2 regions of the Empedobacter sp. R132-2 genome follow, and region 2 is predicted to be linked to the other one. Evidence: riboswitches for the same ligand, from Rfam matches in the RefSeq annotation. Region 2 holds a riboswitch; the other holds the start of a gene.
The links. Region 2 has a riboswitch for cobalamin ahead of HXZ69_RS05260 (TonB-dependent receptor plug domain-containing protein). Riboswitches for the same ligand answer to the same signal wherever they lie in the genome.
Positions count from the first base shown of each region.

Region 1: another riboswitch for cobalamin. It lies ahead of cobT (nicotinate-nucleotide--dimethylbenzimidazole phosphoribosyltransferase); the one in region 2 lies ahead of HXZ69_RS05260 (TonB-dependent receptor plug domain-containing protein).

Region 1 is NZ_JACAGG010000001.1:242,046-247,450, forward strand. Features, by position in the region: gene HXZ69_RS01215 (response regulator) at 1-2,725, opposite strand, end outside; gene HXZ69_RS01220 (hypothetical protein) at 3,099-3,515, shown strand; cobalamin riboswitch at 3,524-3,645, shown strand; gene cobT (nicotinate-nucleotide--dimethylbenzimidazole phosphoribosyltransferase) at 3,745-4,764, shown strand; gene HXZ69_RS01230 (adenosylcobinamide-GDP ribazoletransferase) at 4,758-5,405, shown strand, end outside.
Region 2 is NZ_JACAGG010000006.1:57,880-71,987, reverse strand. Features, by position in the region: gene HXZ69_RS05270 (EamA family transporter) at 1-637, shown strand, start outside; gene HXZ69_RS05265 (YncE family protein) at 674-1,627, opposite strand; gene HXZ69_RS05260 (TonB-dependent receptor plug domain-containing protein) at 1,757-3,565, opposite strand; cobalamin riboswitch at 3,600-3,742, opposite strand; gene HXZ69_RS05255 (TM2 domain-containing protein) at 3,918-4,169, shown strand; gene HXZ69_RS05250 (pyruvate dehydrogenase complex E1 component subunit beta) at 4,328-5,305, shown strand; gene HXZ69_RS05245 (DUF5686 family protein) at 5,384-7,921, shown strand; gene HXZ69_RS05240 (inorganic diphosphatase) at 7,952-8,434, shown strand; gene HXZ69_RS05235 (M28 family peptidase) at 8,560-9,993, shown strand; gene tnaA (tryptophanase TnaA) at 10,034-11,410, opposite strand; gene HXZ69_RS05225 (acyl-CoA thioesterase) at 11,530-11,943, opposite strand; gene HXZ69_RS05220 (LOG family protein) at 12,287-13,438, shown strand; tRNA gene HXZ69_RS05215 (tRNA-Met) at 13,608-13,680, shown strand; tRNA gene HXZ69_RS05210 (tRNA-Met) at 13,687-13,759, shown strand; gene HXZ69_RS05205 (hypothetical protein) at 14,014-14,108, opposite strand, start outside.

The DNA.
Region 1 (5,405 bases), on a different contig from region 2:
TATATTCGTAATCAACTTCTAAATCAAAGAAAAATGTAGAACCTTTATCTATTTCGCTTTGCAATTCTAGATGACTTCCGAAATAATTTAATAATTTATTCGAAATTGTTAAACCTAAACCTGTTCCTCCGAAACGTTTGCTAACAGTACTATCCTCTTGTGTAAATGCATCAAAAATCTTAGCTTGTTTTTCTGGTTTTATCCCAATTCCTGTATCACGAACAGAGAATCTCAGTTTTGCTTTTTCTCCTTTCACAATTGGTTCAACTGGACTAATTTTTAGTTCTATTTCTCCACTATCCGTAAATTTCACAGCGTTTCCAAGTAGATTAATTAACACTTGTTTCAATCGAGCTTCGTCAATCCAAATAAATTGAGGTAAATTATTATCTATATTCAACAACAATTCAATTTTTTTGTTTTCGGCTTGATAAAGAATCACATTGATTACTTGATTTCCTAACTCGAACAAATTATTTTTTTCTATCGAAACATCCATTCGACCTGATTCAATTTTAGAGAAATCTAAAATGTCATTTATTATTAACAATAATGAGTTTGCAGAATCATTAATAAAATTCAAATATTGTTTTTGAGTTGGATTAAGTGGCGTTTTCAATAATAAATCAGAGAAACCAATCACACCATTTAACGGCGTTCGAATCTCGTGACTCATATTGGCTAAAAACTCAGACTTTGCCTTACTAGCGAGTTCAGCATTCTTTTTGGCTTTTTTAAGTTCTTTATTTTTCTTGACAGATTCTGTTATATTTTGCGAAAACATAATCAGACCACCAATCTGTTTTTTGTTGATATACCACGGATGAATCGCCCAGGAATAGTGTTGATCCGTATCATATTTTGGTGAGCGATAAATCATATCTTCATCCGAATAACTTTCACCTTGCAAACAAGCGTCATAAATCGCTTTTCTTTCTTCTGGAACATTGTACATTTCATAATGAGATTTTCCGATCACATTTTTCTTTTTTACTACAAATTCATCACACCATTGATTACTCAAAGTTAGATAATTCATATCCTTATCAAACATTGCAACAGATGCAGGTACATGATTAATAAATGTTTCGAAAATAGCTTTTTGTCGAGCCAACTCTAACGTATAACTTTTTCTCTCATCAATATCCTGAAAAGTTCCAAAAACGCTAACACATTTTCCATTTACGAACTCTGGAATTCCTTTACATCTTACCCAAATTGTTTTTCCTTTTTGGGTAACTATTTGCAACTCCATATCATATCCGATTCCTTTTTCTACCGCATCTCTAAAAGCTTTCTTTATTTTTGGATAACTACTTTTTGCTTCATAAAAATTGAGTGAAGTTTCTACATTTGGTTCATAATCTAGTTCAACTTCATGGATTTTTTTCGTTATATCAGTCCAAATTAATTCTTGCTTAACTAAATCGTATTTCCAACCTCCAACATTGGCAACTTCGTATGTATGATCTAACAATTGACTTGCGCGATTAAGATCTCTTTCCAACAAAGTCCTTTGTGTCATATCAACTGCAGTACTCATTACAACAGGATTTCCCTCGTTATCTTTATCCAAAATATTGCTGTATAACCAATATGTTAACGAACCATCTTTCTTAATCAAGCTCATTAAACCTGAATCTTGCTTATTGTGCGAAATTGTTTCGATATAGGTTTGATATTCTTTTTGATTAGATTTTGGGATTAATTTTTTAAGATCCAAATCTTTCGATTCTTCTTCAGAATAACCTATCGATTCTAAACCTTTTTTGTTAATGGATAAAATATTACCATCCAAATCGTGAATCGTCATTAAACCAAGCGAAGAATTGAAAAAATTTCTAAACTTACGTTCACTGTTTTCTAGTTCCTCCTTTTTAGAGTTTTCAAGTGTAATATCTCGTCCAAATAAGAAAATCTCGTTATCATACGAAGTGTTTAATTTAGTATACCATTCAACCATTTTTTCTTCTTTCGTTTCTATTGAACACATCAAACATTTGAAGTCAATAGAACCTGAATTAGTTTTCAAATCAGCCAAAAACATTTGAACTTTTTTCTTATCCTTTTCCGAAACAAAGTCTAAAAAGTTTTCTGCAATAATTGTCTTTTCATCTTTTATTCCTAAAACCTCTTTAAAAGAAGGATTTATAGATTTTAGAACACCATTAATATCTGCAACTCCAATAAGATTATTAGATATTTTATAGATATTTTGAAAGTAAGAGGCGTCTTTTTTTCGCTTTTTACTAACCAATAATTTGGTGATATTTTTCCCTAGTTGAATCAATAAATTACGTTGTTTTTCGTCCAACGTTCTTGGATGATGATCCTCTACGCACAGGGTTCCCAACGCATATCCATTGTCATCAATCAACGGAACACCAGCATAAAACTTAATATTTGCAGCTTTTACTCCAGCAATATTTTTTGCAGGTTCAAATTTCGTCACATCATCAATCACCAAAATTTCTTCTTCCATTAAAGAAAATTGACAAATAGTTTGTTGACGTGGAACAATATCTACATCTATTCCACAATTTGCTTTAATCACTTGATAATTTTCATCAAAAATAGAAATTAACGCAATTGGCGCATTACAAATCAAACTCGCAGCATTTGCAAAAACCTCCAACTCTTCGTCTTTATCATGTCCTTGCAAATTATAATCGTAAACGGCTTGCAATCTTTGCTTTTCGTTCGTTGGGATGTGAAAATTTTCCATTAAAAATTGATCTTATTTAAAAGGTAAGTAGAGGTGGTTAAAGATAGTACATAAATCCAAATATTCGAAATCAATTATTTCTAAAAATCAAACCAACATTTTTATTCATAAAATCATCTCTATTATAAATCTAAACTTTAAAAATATGAAAATCACAATTCCAACTCCATGCTAAGAAAAATTACGAGATGATAATTTTTGTGCGAAATGTCAACATAAAATTACTGACTTTTCTAACCTCACAAATGACGAAATTTCGAATGAATTTCAGAAAAGCAACGTTCATTGTGGTATTTTTCATCCAAGTCAATTAGGTCTAAATCTTTTTAAGAAAACGATTTCTAATGTCATTATTTTTTCTGCTTTTGGATTAATGAGTACTTCATCAAAAGCTCAAAAACCTAATACAGCTTGTCATGACAATCCATTACCGATCAATAATTCTATAGAAAATGAATCGATTGAATTTAAAATAATTGTTACTAAAAGTTATAACACAAGAATTCAAGAGTTTTCTACTTTCCGATTATTAATTAATGGTGAATTGATAGAACGAACTGTAAAAATTTGTAAAGAATACACCATAAAATCCCATGTTCTAAAAGGTTTGCCAATTGATATTCGACTAGCTTCAATCGAAAAAAACATAGAAATTAATAAAAATTATACAAGCAAAAATCTACCAAAAAAACTAAAATTGAATGGAGCAGATTTCGTAGCGGAAGAAATTATTATGGGAGATATTTCAATAGAACCAACAATACAAGGAATAATTGCTATTAAAAAATAGTTTTTTTGCTTTTATGATTATTTTATTACCTTACTAACACAAAAGGGAATCGAGTGCAAATCTCGAGCTGTCGCGCAACTGTAAGTAGAGAAAAACTATAAGCCAGACCACTTTTTAGATGATGCTTTCGCGATTGAAGCTCAATCAAAACTGCATGTATTTTATTATTTGTTAATTGATTGCACTTGATTTCGAAAGCATTTTTTATTAAAATTTAGTTTAGTATAAAATGCAAAAAGAAGAAATTCAACACATTATTGATCTTAAAACAAAACCGCTTGGAGCCTTAGGTTTATTAGAAAAAATTGCACTTAAAATTGGTTTGGTTCAACAAAAAAAACATTTAGAATTAATCAATCCACATCTGATTGTTTTCGCAAGCGATCACGGAATTGCGCAATCTGGTGTTAGCGCTTATCCTGCGGAAGTTACACCCCAAATGGTTTTTAATTTCCTAAATAATGGGGCAGCAATTAATGTTTTTTGTAATCAAAATGAGATTTATTTAACCATTGTTGATGCTGGTGTAAATTATGATTTCGAGGATTATTCGGTTTTGAAAAATTGTAAAGTAGCCAAATCAACCAAAAATTTCTTGCGCGAATCTGCCATGACCTTGGATCAATTGGAACAATGTTTTGATTATTCGAAGACAATTGTAGACGAAATCGCTCAAAACGGAACAAATATTATTGGTTTTGGCGAAATGGGAATTGGGAACACTTCTTCCGCATCAATGCTTGTACATTATTTGACTGATTTACCTCTTGAACAATGTGTTGGTCGTGGAACAGGTTTGAATGATGAGCAATTACAGAATAAAATCAATATTCTAAATGTAGCGAAGAATACACATGGAAAAATTACTGATCCGAAAGAGATTTTAGCCACTTTTGGCGGTTTTGAAGTTGCGCAAATGACAGCTGCAATGTTATCTGCTTATGAACACAATATGCTGTTGATGATTGATGGTTATATTGCTTCGGCTGCTATTTTAGTTGCGTCGAAATTGAACCCTGAAATTCTAAATAATGCTATTTTTTGTCATCAAAGTGATGAATCTGGACACCAATATTTATTGAATTATTTCAACGAAGAACCAATTCTAAACATCAATTTGCGTGTTGGCGAAGGAACAGGTTGTGCGTTGGCTTATCCAATTATCAAAAGTGCGGTTAACTTTTTTAATGATATGGCAAGTTTCGAATCTGCAGGCGTGAGTAACAAAGAAACTGAAGTGGAATGCTAAAAAAAGAAATCACCTACTTTTTAACAGCTTTGATGTTTTTTACTCGAATTCCAATTCCGTTCAAAATTCCATATAGCAACGAAATTATGAATCAATCACAGAAATATTATGCTGCAATTGGTTTGTTAGTTGGCGCTTTCAATGCATTGATTTATACAATTTGTCAATTTATTTTACCAGTTGATATCGCTATTATTATCACAATTATTGCAAGTGTTTTGCTGACTGGCGCCTTTCACGAAGATGGTTTCACCGATATTTGCGATAGTTTTGGTGGTGGTTATGGCAAAGAAAAAATCTTGACAATTATGAAAGATAGCCGAATTGGCGCTTATGGTGGTATTGGCGTTATCTTATTGTTATTATTGAAATTTACTTCATTGGTTCATATTGCAGAAAATAATTTTCGGTTGATGATTTTCAGTTTGATTGCAGCACATTCGGTTAGTCGTTTTTTTTCTGGAATGATGATTTATACCCACGAATATGTAACAGACATCGACACAAGTAAATCGAAACCGATGGCAAATAAAGCTCTTCCGATAAAAAATCTTGTCATTAGTTTTCTTTTCTGTCTTGTGCCTTTTATTGTTTTTGGCGAATGGAAATTCTTGTTGATTTTACCACTTTGTTACCTAGGA
Region 2 (14,108 bases):
AAATTGGTTGATGTTTATTATCGTGATGAATCATATTAGTGTGCAAGCTGCGTCGCTGTCATACTTGGTTTGTCCGATTATCACCACCGTTTTGGCTTTCATTATTCTGAAAGAACATTTGACCAAAATAAAATGGATTGCAGTTGGTATTAGTTTTTTAGCATGTTTGGTTCTTTCTATAGGTCATCTTATAGACTTGGTTTATAGTTTGATTGTAGCGTGTACATTTGCACTCTATATCATTATTCAGAGAAGTTTGAATGTTTTTGATAGTTTCAATTTGTTGATGACACAATTATTAATTGTAGCCATTCTGATGTTACCATTGGTTTTCATCTTTTCAGGACCAATTCCGACCGAAACAATTTTCTATCAATGTATCATGATGATTGTGATTTTGTTCACTATCATTCCAATGTTCTTAAACAATTTTGCTTTAAAAGGAATTGACTCTTCAACTGTTGGAATTTTAATTTATTTGAATCCAATTATGAATTTTGTTTTAGCAATTTTCTATTACAAAGAAGCCGTTTCTCCAATGCAAATGATCGGTTATAGTTTGATTTTACTCGCGATTGTAGGGTTTAATTCACAAACAATTTTCAAAATGAAAAACATAAAAAAATCTGAAGTTTAAACTTCAGATTTTTTTATGTTGATTTTTCAGGAAATATTATTTGATGTAAACAGAATTTGGTGAAACTCCAGTTGTAATTGCTGGATTTTTAAGACCTCCTTGTGCATTCTGAATTAATAATCGTCCATTAGAATTGTAATCTTTTGCGTCTAAAACATAAAAAGTATCACCTTTTACATAGAAACCATATACACTATCAGCACCTGTTATGTAATCTGCTTTTGTAGGCAAAGCTGTTGCATTTGTAGCCATAGAATAAACAGAATTATTAACGATGTAATACAATTTACTATTCTCCGCAACTAAGAAATTAGGATGTTGTCCATCAGGAAAATTCATTTCTAATTTATCTTCTGAAGTTAAATTATAACGAACCAATTTTCCTTTTGTAGTAGTTCCCCAATTAACACCTTGAGAAAGCACAAATAAATTTCCGTTTTGAATTGTTAAATCTGTCGGAACATCACCAACATTTATACTTTTTTTATCATTTGTTTTAAGGTCAATAATTGTAACTGTTTTACCTGTTCCCCAGCCACCTTTTTGTGCAACATAAAGTTTGTTATTGTCAAGAATCATTTTTTCTGGACCTTCATCTACTTTATATTTTTCTACAAATGTTAAATCACTGATTTTGTATTTTGCAATAAAATCATCTGTCGTTACATTAGGATCTCCCCAGTTTGAGATATACAAAAATTGATCATCAGAAACGATATAACGAGGGTTGCTCATATTATCTGATGATGGAATTGTACTAATTTTTTTGAAAGTTGTGTTGTCTACAACTTCTACTTTATTAGAAACATTAAGAACAATATAAGCTTTGTTTCCTTTGAAATACATGCTTTGTCCTACAGAACCCAATTGTGCACCAGCGTTCGCAGTCTTGAAAATTTCTTGAATAGGATTTGTTGTACTTACATCTTTTGTTGGATCAAAATAAGTGATTTCTGCGTTAGCTGAATTGAAACCTCCTTCATTCAAAATAAAAACTCCTTTCGACTAGTTTCCTTTTTCAGGATCATTATTTGGCCCATCATCGTCATTTGAACAAGATTGTAAAAATACTCCTGCCAAGGCTATAAGTGCGATTGATTTAAATTTAGTCATAGTTTTTTAAAATTTTATTTGTATTTGTATGTTATAATTTGTGCCGGGTTGCCAACGATTTTCTTGCGTTTGATATTCTTGGTTAAACACATTATTCACACTCATAGAAACGCTATAAAGTGGTGAAATCGTAAAATTTAAACCTAAATTCGTTAGCCAAAAACCATCAAGTGTTCTTTCTTCTTCCGAATCGGTAAAAACTTTACTTGTATAAATATTTTGTACAAAAGCAGATAAACGTTTGTAAGTGTATTGTGCGCTCGCCGTCCATTTATGATTTGGGGAATACATCAATTCCTTATTTTTAAATTTATCTTTTGTTTTGGTGTATGCATAAGTTGTATTGAAACTAAATGCATTCCATTTGTAGCTTCCAATTATTTCAAAACCATAGGTTTCAGCTTTGTTGATGTTCACAGGAACCCAATAAGAAGTGTTTTGCGAACTCGGAATCCATTGAATCATATCACTCAACTTATTATAAAAAATATTGGTTTGAATGTTTAAATTTTTGTTGATAAAATCATTTCCAAGTTCAAATTGATAAGCTGATTCTGATTTCAAATCTGGATTTCCACCAGTTTTCCAAAATAAATCATTGTAGGTTGGATTTCTGAAATTTTTCGAAACATTTCCTCTCAATTGATACGAATGAATCGGACGAAAATTAAAACCCAATGAATAAATAAATGGATTTTGGTACGTATCAGAAAAATCTTGACGAATACTCGCTTCGTATTCCAAAACATCTGATAATTTATGCTTCGCGATTAAGGCAAAATTGATTGAGTTTTGATCGCTTTTATTCAAATTATTTCCACTTCCTTGATTATAATTAGCTTCAGATAAAAATGAAAGCTCGAAATTATTAGTCAATTGATGATTCAGATAATATTTTAAAACATAATTATCCACCTGTAAATCGTCCGAATAAGATTTGTGAATATTGTTGAAATAACTGTTTTCTTCTCGGATATATGCCAATTTTAACTGCGATTGCCACTTTTCATTTGGATTGAAATTCCATTCTGTCATCAAACGGTAATCCTGATTTTCGTATCCAGAAGGCGTTGAACCAATGTCAACCAAAGGAAATTCGCGCTTTCCAAAATTGAACATTGAATAAAGTTTCAATTCGTGTTCAGGATTAATTTTATAGCCAAAATTTCCATTAATTGTATTGAAATAATATTTTCCATTCAAATTCTTCTTCATGTGATTCGGAATTTTATAATCATTATCAGATTGATTTCGTTCGTAATCGATTGAAGAACTAAATTTTTCTGTACTATATTTCAATTGATATTTTCCCGACCATGTATCGTAACTTCCGTATCCTAAATTTATTTTTTGCTGTAAACCTTTGTCATACTCAAATTTATTCAACAAATGAATTGTACCGCCGATAGAACCTGTTCCATACGCAATACTTCCGCCGCCTGGTTTCACTAAAATTCCGTCAAACGAATTACTTGCAAATAAATTAAAATCCGTTTGTCCTGTTGTTTGCGAATTGACATTAATTCCGTTCCAAATTACGGCTGTGTGCGAAGCTAAAGTTCCTCGAAACGAAGGTGAAGAAACCATTCCTCGTCCATTTTCTTTAAAATAAATTGGCGTTTGCTCTTGTAAAACTTGCGTCAGTTGATTAGGATTTTGCTCTAAAATACTATCATTAAGTTTGATAATACTTTGAGATTTGTAATGATTTTTAAGAAAAGCATCGTTCAAAATCAAAGGTTTCAAATTGATGGTATCCGTCTGTGCAAAAGCAATTCCAGCGATAAGATTAAAACAAAGAAAAAGTTTTTTCATATTAAAATCTGTTTTTCCTCCGAAAACATTTTCTATTAATTTGTTAGCAATGGCAGGTTTCCTGACTTATTCTTTTACAAAAAGTATGTTAGAATTTACAGTTGCGGGGACAGTTTTGGAATTGAACCAAATTCCCTTTTAACTCACTCGTTGAGCACCATTTTATGCAAATGTAAAGAAAAGCAATTGATTTTATAAAAAGTAGATTGTTAAATCGTTAACCTTAAATTAAGATCAGATTTATTTTATTTGTACAATATTCAAAATCATTATATCTAGTGATTTTTAAGAAAGATGGACAAATTAAATTTGTAACCAACAAAAACAATTATTTAGTTAAACTTTAAAAATTATGGAAAACAATCAACCGTACAAATCAGAGAAAAAACTTATTGCCGGAATTTTAGCGATAGTATTAGGAACTTTAGGAGTTCACAAATTTTATTTAGGCTACACTAAAGAAGGTGTTATTCAATTAATTATTGGTCTTGTGACATGTGGAGCAGGAGGACTTATTGGATTAATCGAAGGAATTATGTATTTAACAAAATCTGATGAAGAGTTTGATGAAACTTATGTAAAAGGTCACAAAGGCTGGTTCTAAAAACAGAGATTACATTCTTTTTCAACTATTTTTCGATCCCAAAATAACTTTAGATTATTTTGGGATTTTTTATTGAATGAATTCGTTTTAAATAATTCGCAAGTTTTTTATTACATTTGCTTTAGGAAAAAATATAATAAAGAACGAAATCGCATAAAATGGCTATAAAAACATTTAGAGAAGTAATCGCAGAGGCAATGAGTGAAGAAATGCGTCGCGATGAATCTATATTTTTAATTGGAGAAGAAGTAGCAGAATACAACGGAGCGTACAAAGCTTCGAAAGGAATGTTAGACGAATTTGGAGCAGAACGTGTAATTGATGCGCCAATCGCAGAGGCTGGTTTTTCTGGAATCGCAATTGGATCTACAATGACGGGATGTCGCCCAATCGTAGAATACATGACATTCAACTTCTCATTAGTGTCTATTGACCAAATTATCAATAACGCTGCAAAAATTTATCAAATGTCAGGAGGACAATTCAACTGTCCAATTGTATTTAGAGGACCTACTGCTTCTGCAGGACAATTAGGTGCAACACACTCACAAGCTTTTGAGAATTGGTATGCAAATGTACCAGGTCTTAAAGTAATTGTTCCTTCAAATCCTTATGATGCAAAAGGTTTATTAAAATCTGCAATTCGTGATAACGATCCAGTAATTTTCATGGAATCTGAACAGATGTATGGAGATAAAATGGAAATGCCAGATGAAGAATACACAATCGAAATTGGTAAAGCAGAAATCAAACGTGAAGGTACAGATGTAACGTTAGTTTCTTTCGGGAAAATCATTAAGCAAGCTTACATTGCTGCTGATGAATTAGCTAAAGAAGGAATTTCTGTAGAAGTAATTGACTTACGTACAGTTCGTCCATTAGATTACGATACAATTTTCAAATCTGTTAAGAAAACAAATCGTTTAGTAGTTTTAGAAGAAGCTTGGCCTTTCGCTTCAGTTGCTTCAGAAATTACGTATATGGTTCAACAAAAAGCATTCGATTATTTAGATGCACCAATCAAACGTATCACAACAAAAGATACATCAGCGCCTTATGCTCCAAACTTGTATGAGACTTGGATTCCTAATGCAAAAGATGTAGTTGAAGCTGTAAAAGCTGTGATGTATAAATAATTAAGATTTATAAACTATATTTGTAAAGTCTAGCATACATTTTGCTAGACTTTATTTTTTTTTAACCAAATCTTATTGATGAAAAGTTATATAACAGCTTTTTTTATAGTTGTTTTAGCGTCTGTGCACGCGCAAGTAAAAATTCAAGGAAAGGTAATCGATTCTGAAACTCAGAAGCCTATTCCTTACGCAGATATTCGTTTACCAGAACTTAAAGTAAGTGCAACATCAAACTCTGATGGTACTTTTTATATCGAATCTAGTTCGAATACAAATAAAATTGTCGTATCAAAAAATGGATACGAAACTTCTGATTATGTTATCGAAAATAAAATCGATTATAATTTTATTGCTCAATTATTTTTAACAGAAGACAATACTTCAGAAGAAGATGGCGGAACGGTAGATTTACAAACTGCGGTTGTTTCGGCAAAGAAAAAACGTCCTAAAAAGAAAGAAAATCCAGCTTATGCTATTTTGCGTGAAGTATGGAAGCGTAAAAAGAAAAATGGGCTAAAATTAGCGCCACATTATCAATATGATGAATACGAAAAGTTGCAATTTGATATTAGTAATATCGATTCAACTTTTATGAAACGTAAGATTTTTAAAGGAATGGAGTTTGTTTTCGAGAAAGTAGATACTTCTTCTATTAATGGAAAAACATATTTACCAGCTTTCTTGAATGAGTCAATTTACAATGTTGCAGGAATTAATAAACCTTCTACAAAAGAACGTCGAGAATTAATTGCAAATAAAACATCAGGTTTCGAGAAAAATGAAGTGGTGGCTTCTACGGTAAAAAATCTTTTCCGTGATATTGATATTTATGATAATCGTGTCAATATTTTGGATATCAAATTTGTGAGTCCAATTGCTACAGATGGTTTCGCGGTTTATGATTACGAATTGAAAGATACTATTGATGTAGATGGAATAGAATCTTATCGAATCAAATATTATCCACGTCGCGAAGGTGAATTGACATTTAAAGGAGAATTATATATTTCGAAAGATGCTTATGCGGTGAAAGAGGTTGTGATGGAAACGACGAAAGAAATGAACGTGAATTTTGTGCGTAATATTTTCATGAATCTAGAATATGATATTCCAAACGATTCTATTTTCTATCCGAAAAAAGAATATGCGATGTTGGATATGTCGTTGTTGAGTAAAAAGGAAAGTGCGAAAGGAATTTTTGCGCATAAAACGGTGAATTATTACAATTACGATTTCGATACAACACATCCCGAAGCTTTTTATTACGAGAAATTAGATCCAGCAAAAGCTGCGCTTAACGAAAAAGATAATCAGTTTTGGGCAGAAAATCGTCCTGAAGCTTTAACAAAAGATCAAGAAGGGATTTACGAAACATTAGAGCAATTAAATAAAGTACCAAAATTCAATAATATTGTGAAAGCAATCGAGATTTTTGGTTCTGGATATTACAATGTCGGAAATGCAATTGATATCGGGAATTTATATTCATCTTTTGGATACAACCAAATCGAAGGATTCCGTTTGAGAGCTGGAGCTCGTACATATTTTTCGCAAAATGATATGTGGCGTGCGCAAGGTTTCTTGGCATATGGTTTTCGAGATGATAAATTCAAATATGGAGCAGATTTTCGTTACATGTTCAATAAATATAATCGTTTTCAAGTCGGTATCGGAACAAAACGTGATGTAGAACAATTGGCTGCAACGTTAACGGCTTCTGACGGAATTATGACCCGTAGTTTTGCTTCGTCATCAATCATCAATCAAGGAGATAATACATTTTTGAGTAACAATAATTTGACAAATGTGTATGCGTCGATAGAGCCTTGGAAGAATGTAACGTTTCGTGTTGATGGAAATTATCAATTGATAAAACCAGCTGATGCAGTACATTTTTCGATTGGATATGAAAAAAACGGTCAGATTAAAGAAACTTTAACAAATTCAAGTGTAAGTGTTTCGGTAATTGCTCGTCCAGGTGCAAAATATTCGCAATACGGGATTGATCGTTACGAAATGACAACACTTGCACCCACGTTAATGTTGCGCTATACAAAAGGATTGAAAGGTGTAATTAATTCAGATTTTGAATATGATAAATTACAATTTTTATATACACAACCAATTTTGATTGGATCTTTTGGTAAATCATTGGTAACTGTAGAAGCAGGAAAAACATTTCAAGATGTTCCTTTATCATTAATGAGTGCGTTACCTGGAAATGAGAGTTACGGACAAGTTTATGGTACATTTTCACAATTAGATTATTATGAATTTGTAACAGACGAATATGTAACGATGAACTGGGAACATCATTTTAACGGTTGGATTTTGAACAAAGTTCCGTTAATCAAAAAATTAAAATTAAGAGAAGTTGGATTCTTGAGAGCGGCTTACGGAGACATTTCTGAGAAAAGTAAAGCTATTAATCGTTCGACAATAGAATATTTTGCACCAAATCAACAAATCTACTACGAATACGGGTTTGGGATCGAAAACATTGGTTTTGGAAACATTAGACCAATACGTGTTGATTTTAATTGGCGCGGAAATTATAATAATTTGCCAGATGTTCGTAAATTTGGCATCACAATCGGTTTAGATTGGAATTTTTAGAAAATACATAATAAAAAAAAGAATATTACAATGACTTTTGATGCAATCATTGAAATCCCAAGAGGATCTCGCAATAAATATGAAATGGATCACGAAACAGGAAGAATCCGTTTTGATCGTGTTTTATACTCTCCAATGTTCTACCCAGCTGATTACGGTTTCGTAGAAAATACATTAGGATTAGACGGAGATCCAATTGACGTATTAGTTTTCTTAACAGAACCTACTGTTCCTGGATGTGTAATCGAAGTAAAAACAATCGGTGTTCTTAAAATGTCTGATGACAAAGGACAAGATGAAAAATTAATTTGTGTACCAGTTGCTGATCCAACATGGAACCAATTAGAAAACATCACTGATATGAATCCTCATACATTGAAAGAAGTTGAGCACTTTTTCAGAGTTTATAAAGACTTAGAAAATAAGACAACAACAATTGAAGGGTACGGTGATAAAGCAGAAGCAGAACAATTATTGCAAGATGCAAGAGAGCGTTTCGTACCAGCTCATTAAGAAATAATTTATAATTTCATATAAATAGTCCTCATTTTTTGAGGACTATTTTTTTTAAGTAAATTTTTCTTCCATTCTATCAACTATTTCCAAAAACATTTTTAAGTTTATAGAAATACTCACACATGAAATCGAAATTTTTATTAACACTAGGTTTAATCTCTACAATCATGAGTTTATCTGCTCAAACTAATCAACAAGTTTTAGACTTGATTAACAAAGAAGTAAAACAAAATTCTGAAGCTTATCAACAATTAAAAAAAGCAACCGAAACAATCGGACATCGTGCAACAGGAACAGAAAATGGACGAATAGCAGAAGAATATGCAGCAAATTTGTTGCGTTCGTATGGTTATGATGTGTCTTTTCAAGAGTTTACATTTAGCGGATGGAATCGTAGAAGTTTAGATTTAAAAATCAATAATCAACCTATAAAAGCCGTTGCTTTGGCGCATTCGCCAGAAAATGTTAGTCTTTCGGGAGAATTGATTGATTTAGGAAATGGACTTGAAGAAGATTACAAAAAGATTGGTGATAAAGTAAAAGGAAAGATTGTTTTTGCTGCGCTTGGTTTGTTGGATGGAACGCCAAAAGAAATAGAAAATCTACATCGTTCCGAAAAAACAGCTTTAGCAGAAAAGTACGGAGCGAAAGGAATTATCTTGTTTAATCGCCCTGCTGGAGGAATTCTATTGACAGGAACGGCTTCTGTAACGGGAGAAATTATTAAAATTCCTGCAATTAATATTAGTTTAGAAGATGGATTGAAAATTAAAGAAAATCTATCAAAAGGAAAAGAAATTGCTAAAATCGAAATGAAAAATGATGTTGGACAAATGAAAGGTCGCAACATTATTGCAAAGAAAATCGGTTCTAAATTTCCAAACGAAAAAATAGTTCTTGGAGGACATTTAGATAGTTGGGATTTGGCTACAGGAGCGATTGATAATGGTGTTGGAAGCTTTTCTGTGATGGATATTGCGAGAACATATAAGAAGTTAAATCTTCAAAATGATCGAACAATAGAATTTGTTTTATTTATGGGCGAAGAAGTTGGTTTGATAGGTTCTAAATATTACGTCAATCGAGCGCTGAAAGATGGTTCTATCAATCAAATCAAAGCAATGTCGAATATGGATATGACAACAAATCCAAAGTCTTATTATTCGACAATGGAAAGTAATTTACCTATTTTAACTGATTATGCGAATGATGTGCAAAAAGTAATTCCAGATTTTAAATTGAAAACATTTGCGAGTGTAGATTTACATTCAGATCATCAACCGTTTATGTTGCAAGGCGTGCCTATTATTGGGCTTTCGGATAGTCAATTTACAAAAGGAGCGTTAAATTGTTACCACGCGAATTGCGATACATTTGATTATGTAGAAGAAATTGGTTTGAAAAATAATGTGATTTTGGAAACCTATTTGTTGTATCGTTTGAGTAATTTGAAAGAAATTCCTTCAAAACGTTGGAACGAGCAAGAAGTAAAAGAAGCCTTAATCAAAGGAAATTTAGAAACTCCACTTCGTATTTCGGGCGATTGGAGATGGTAATATCAAAAAAATCCTTCAGATTATCTGAAGGATTTTTTATTTATTTCTTTTTCAATTTTACAGTGAAATGTCTTAAAATTTCAGATTCCCACGAAATTTCATAACCTGAATTAATCTCGTTTCGTCGATCAAAAATATTTTTCAAAGCAACGGCGATATAATCCATATGACTTTGGAAATAAGTTCTTCTAGGAATTGCTAAACGCAATAATTCTAATTTTGGATAACGATTTTCTCGTGTTTCAGGGTCACGATCAGCCAAAATAGTTCCGATTTCTACACCACGAATTCCAGCTTCTTTGTACAATTCGATTCCCAATGTTTGCGCAGGAAATTCTTCACGTGTTACATTTGGTAAAAACTTTACAGCATCAACAAAGATGGCGTGTCCACCAATTGGTTGCTGAATTGGAATTCCAAACTCAATTAATTTATTCCCTAAATATTCAATTTGTTTGATGCGCGATTGTAAATAAGAATATTCTGTCGATTCTTGTAAACCTTGTGCTAAAGCTGCTAAATCACGTCCAGCTAAACCGCCATAACTTAAATATCCTTCGTAAATAATTCCGAAATTTCCACAAATTTTATATAGCTCTTCATTATTCAGTGCAATAAATCCACCAATATTTACCAAACCATCTTTTTTCGCAGACATTGTCATTCCATCACCGTAAGAAAACATTTCTAAAACAATTTCTTTAATCGTTTTTGTCTTGAATTCTTCTTCTCTTTTTTTGATGAAATAAGCGTTTTCTGCAAAACGAGCGCCATCAAAAAAGATTGGAATTCCATATTGATTAGACAATTCACGAACTTGACGAATATTTTCGATTGATACAGGTTGGCCACCAGAAGAATTACATGTAACAGTGATTAATGTAAATGGAATTTGTTCTTTTCCGTATTCTTTGTAGACATTTTCTAACTTTTGTAAATCGATATTTCCTTTGAAAGGATGAATCAATTCGCTGTCAAAAGCCTCATCAATAGTACAATCAATTGCGTGTGCTTTTCTAAATTCGATGTGACCTTTTGTCGTATCAAAATGCGAATTTCCAGGAACAACATGACCTTCTTTTACAAGAGCTGAAAACAATACATTTTCCGCTGCACGACCTTGATGCGTAGGCAAAAGAAACTCAAATCCCGTGATGGTATTAATGGTTTCTTTCAGTTTTAAGAAAGATTGAGAACCAGCATAACTTTCGTCTCCAGTCATCATTGCAGACCACTGTTTGTCGGACATTGCTCCAGTTCCAGAATCAGTTAATAAATCAATAAATACTTTGTGGCTTTCTAGGTTAAATAGGTTGTAATCTTTTTCTTCGATCCACTTTTCACGTTCTTCTCGAGTAGATTGATAAATTTCTTCGACCATTTTTATGCGAAATGGTTCGGCAAAAGGTAATTCCATTTTTTGTGTTTAATGTAAAACTAAGAAACCTTTAGAATATTATCAATTATTAATTGGAATTCATAAAAAAATCCTCTATCAAAAAGATAAAGGATTAATAAAATTTCTATAGCTCGTTATTAATCAATAACAGGAACAGGTCTTTTATTCTCGTTGATTGCAACTAATGTAAAAGTTCCCGATATAGCTTTATCTCGCCCGTCTCTATACATACTTTCAATATAAACATCAATTTGTACATCCAAACTTGTGCGTCCTACGCGTACAACTTTTCCTACAAATTCAACAATTGTTCCAGCAGGGATAGAATGTTTAAAGTCTATTTTATCGCTACTTACCGTAACAATAGGTTTGCGACAAAAACGAGTTGCTGTCATAAAAGCAATTTCATCCATTAAATACATTACTGATCCTCCAAACATTGTGTTGTGGTGATTTGTATCTCCAGGAAAAACAGCTTTGAAAATGCGAGTTTCAGAATTGATGATACGTTGTTCAATCAACTCTTCTCTTGGTGTTTTTTCCACTTCCATTATCATATATTTACACGTTACTTTTCTTCATTAATTTTTGAGTTGATAATGTTTTTTTGTGGTGGTTTGATGATTTCATAGAACATAATTTTACTTTTTTCGCGAAAGTTTTTGGTTAATTATTAACTCAATTTAGTGGCATTCTGACTTGTCAAAAATATTGATTTACAGTTGCGCGACAGTTCGTGATTTGCATACGATTCCCCATTAAGTTGAGCACGAATTTGATGCAAATATAAATTAGAAAAATGAAAATTAGCAGATTTATTGTCCCGAATTCGTAGGTATGGAATAATTCGTGTAAATTCATTTTTTCGAATTTTTAATGAAGTAAGAAAAAAGAATGAAAATAAAACCAATCAAAGATTTAGTTCATAATCTATCAGAATGGAATGAATTAGTTTCTCAAACCAAAGATTTAACCGATAAAGTAGTTCAAGATGTTAATTTTTTGCGTCAAGAAATCAATTGGGAAGAGTATAATTTATGTAATACATCGTTTTTGGGTTGTAAGTTTAAACAATATGAAGCAATCTATTTAATCGAAAAAGGAGCATTCGTTTATCCAAAATTTGAATCAGTTCCCTATAATCCATATCGTGGAAAATTGTATACTTGGCAAGAGTTGATGGAAGGTTATAATCCGGACAATGATGAAAGTATAGATCTTAAAATCTATAAACATTTCAAAAAACATAAATATAATCCGTCTGTTTCAGAAGCTTTGGCGCAACGTTTACACGATTTGTCAATTGATGATGGTTTGCGTCGAATTTTAGAATATGATGAAAACGGAATGACGAAGAAAAAAGTGATTGGTTTTATGGGTGGACATTCTACTGCGCGCAATTCTGAGTTTTATAATGAAACGGCGAAAGCAGCGAAATTGGCAACTGAAAAAGGTTATTTTGTTGTTTCTGGTGGAGGACCTGGAATTATGGAAGCAGCAAACTTAGGTGCTTATATGGCAAACTATGCAGATGAAGATTTGATGAATGCGATTAATATTTTAGCAGATTTAGATTTTATTGATGATCAAAGAACCGAATACTTGGCAAAAAATTATATGACTAATGCACAGAAGGTTTTAGAGATTTACCCAAATGGTGCAGAAAGTTTGGCTATTCCTACTTGGTTTTATGGTCACGAGCCAAGTAATTTATTTGCCACGAATATTGCGAAATATTTTTCTAATAGTATTCGTGAAGATATGTTGTTAACAATTAGCTTATTTGGTTTAGTTTATGCGCCTGGAAGTGCAGGAACGACACAAGAAATTTTTCAGGAAGCAGCTCAAAATCATTATGGAACTTCCGGATATTACAGTCCAATGATTTTTTTGAGTAAGAAAAGATATGTAGAAGATACAGCGATTTATTCGGTTTTGCATCAATTAGCAACAGGAAGACCATATAAAGAGTTATTATTTTTAACAGATAGTGCTGATTTAGCAATTGATTTTATCGAAAATCATCCACCAATCAAAGCGATTTAAAATTATTTTAGAAGATTATTAAAAATAAATTTAATTATTTAAAACTACATAAACCTCTTTAATAAAATGGTTTATGTGGTTTTTATTTGTTTTATGTCCGAATAAAATAAAATAATTTCGAAAAATGTTTGGTATTTTAAATAATGAACGTATATTTGCAGTCCAATAACGCGAGATGGAGCAGTAGGTAGCTCGTCGGGCTCATAACCCGAAGGTCACAGGTTCGAGTCCTGTTCTCGCTACTAAATCGCGAGGTGGAGCAGTAGGTAGCTCGTCGGGCTCATAACCCGAAGGTCATCGGTTCGAGTCCGGTCCTCGCTACTACAAAGAGAGTTTCTAACAAGAAGCTCTCTTTTTTTATGTCTTTAACTGAGAATTAAGATTGGATAAACTATTTTTGTATGATGAATGTAGAAGAATATAAAAAACAATATAACGCTAAACAGCGAAAACTGAATAGCGTTTTTATCATTTGTAAATAACAGTTAAAAGCATATGATTTTTAACTCATTTTTACACCTATTTTTATATCGTTTTTTACGATGGATTTTTATATTAAAAATTACACTATCATTTTAATTGATTTTATAACCTTTTTTCTCAAGTAAATCTATTAATTTGGTATAATCATCTCCTTTCTTGATATTTATCGATACATATTTAATTATAT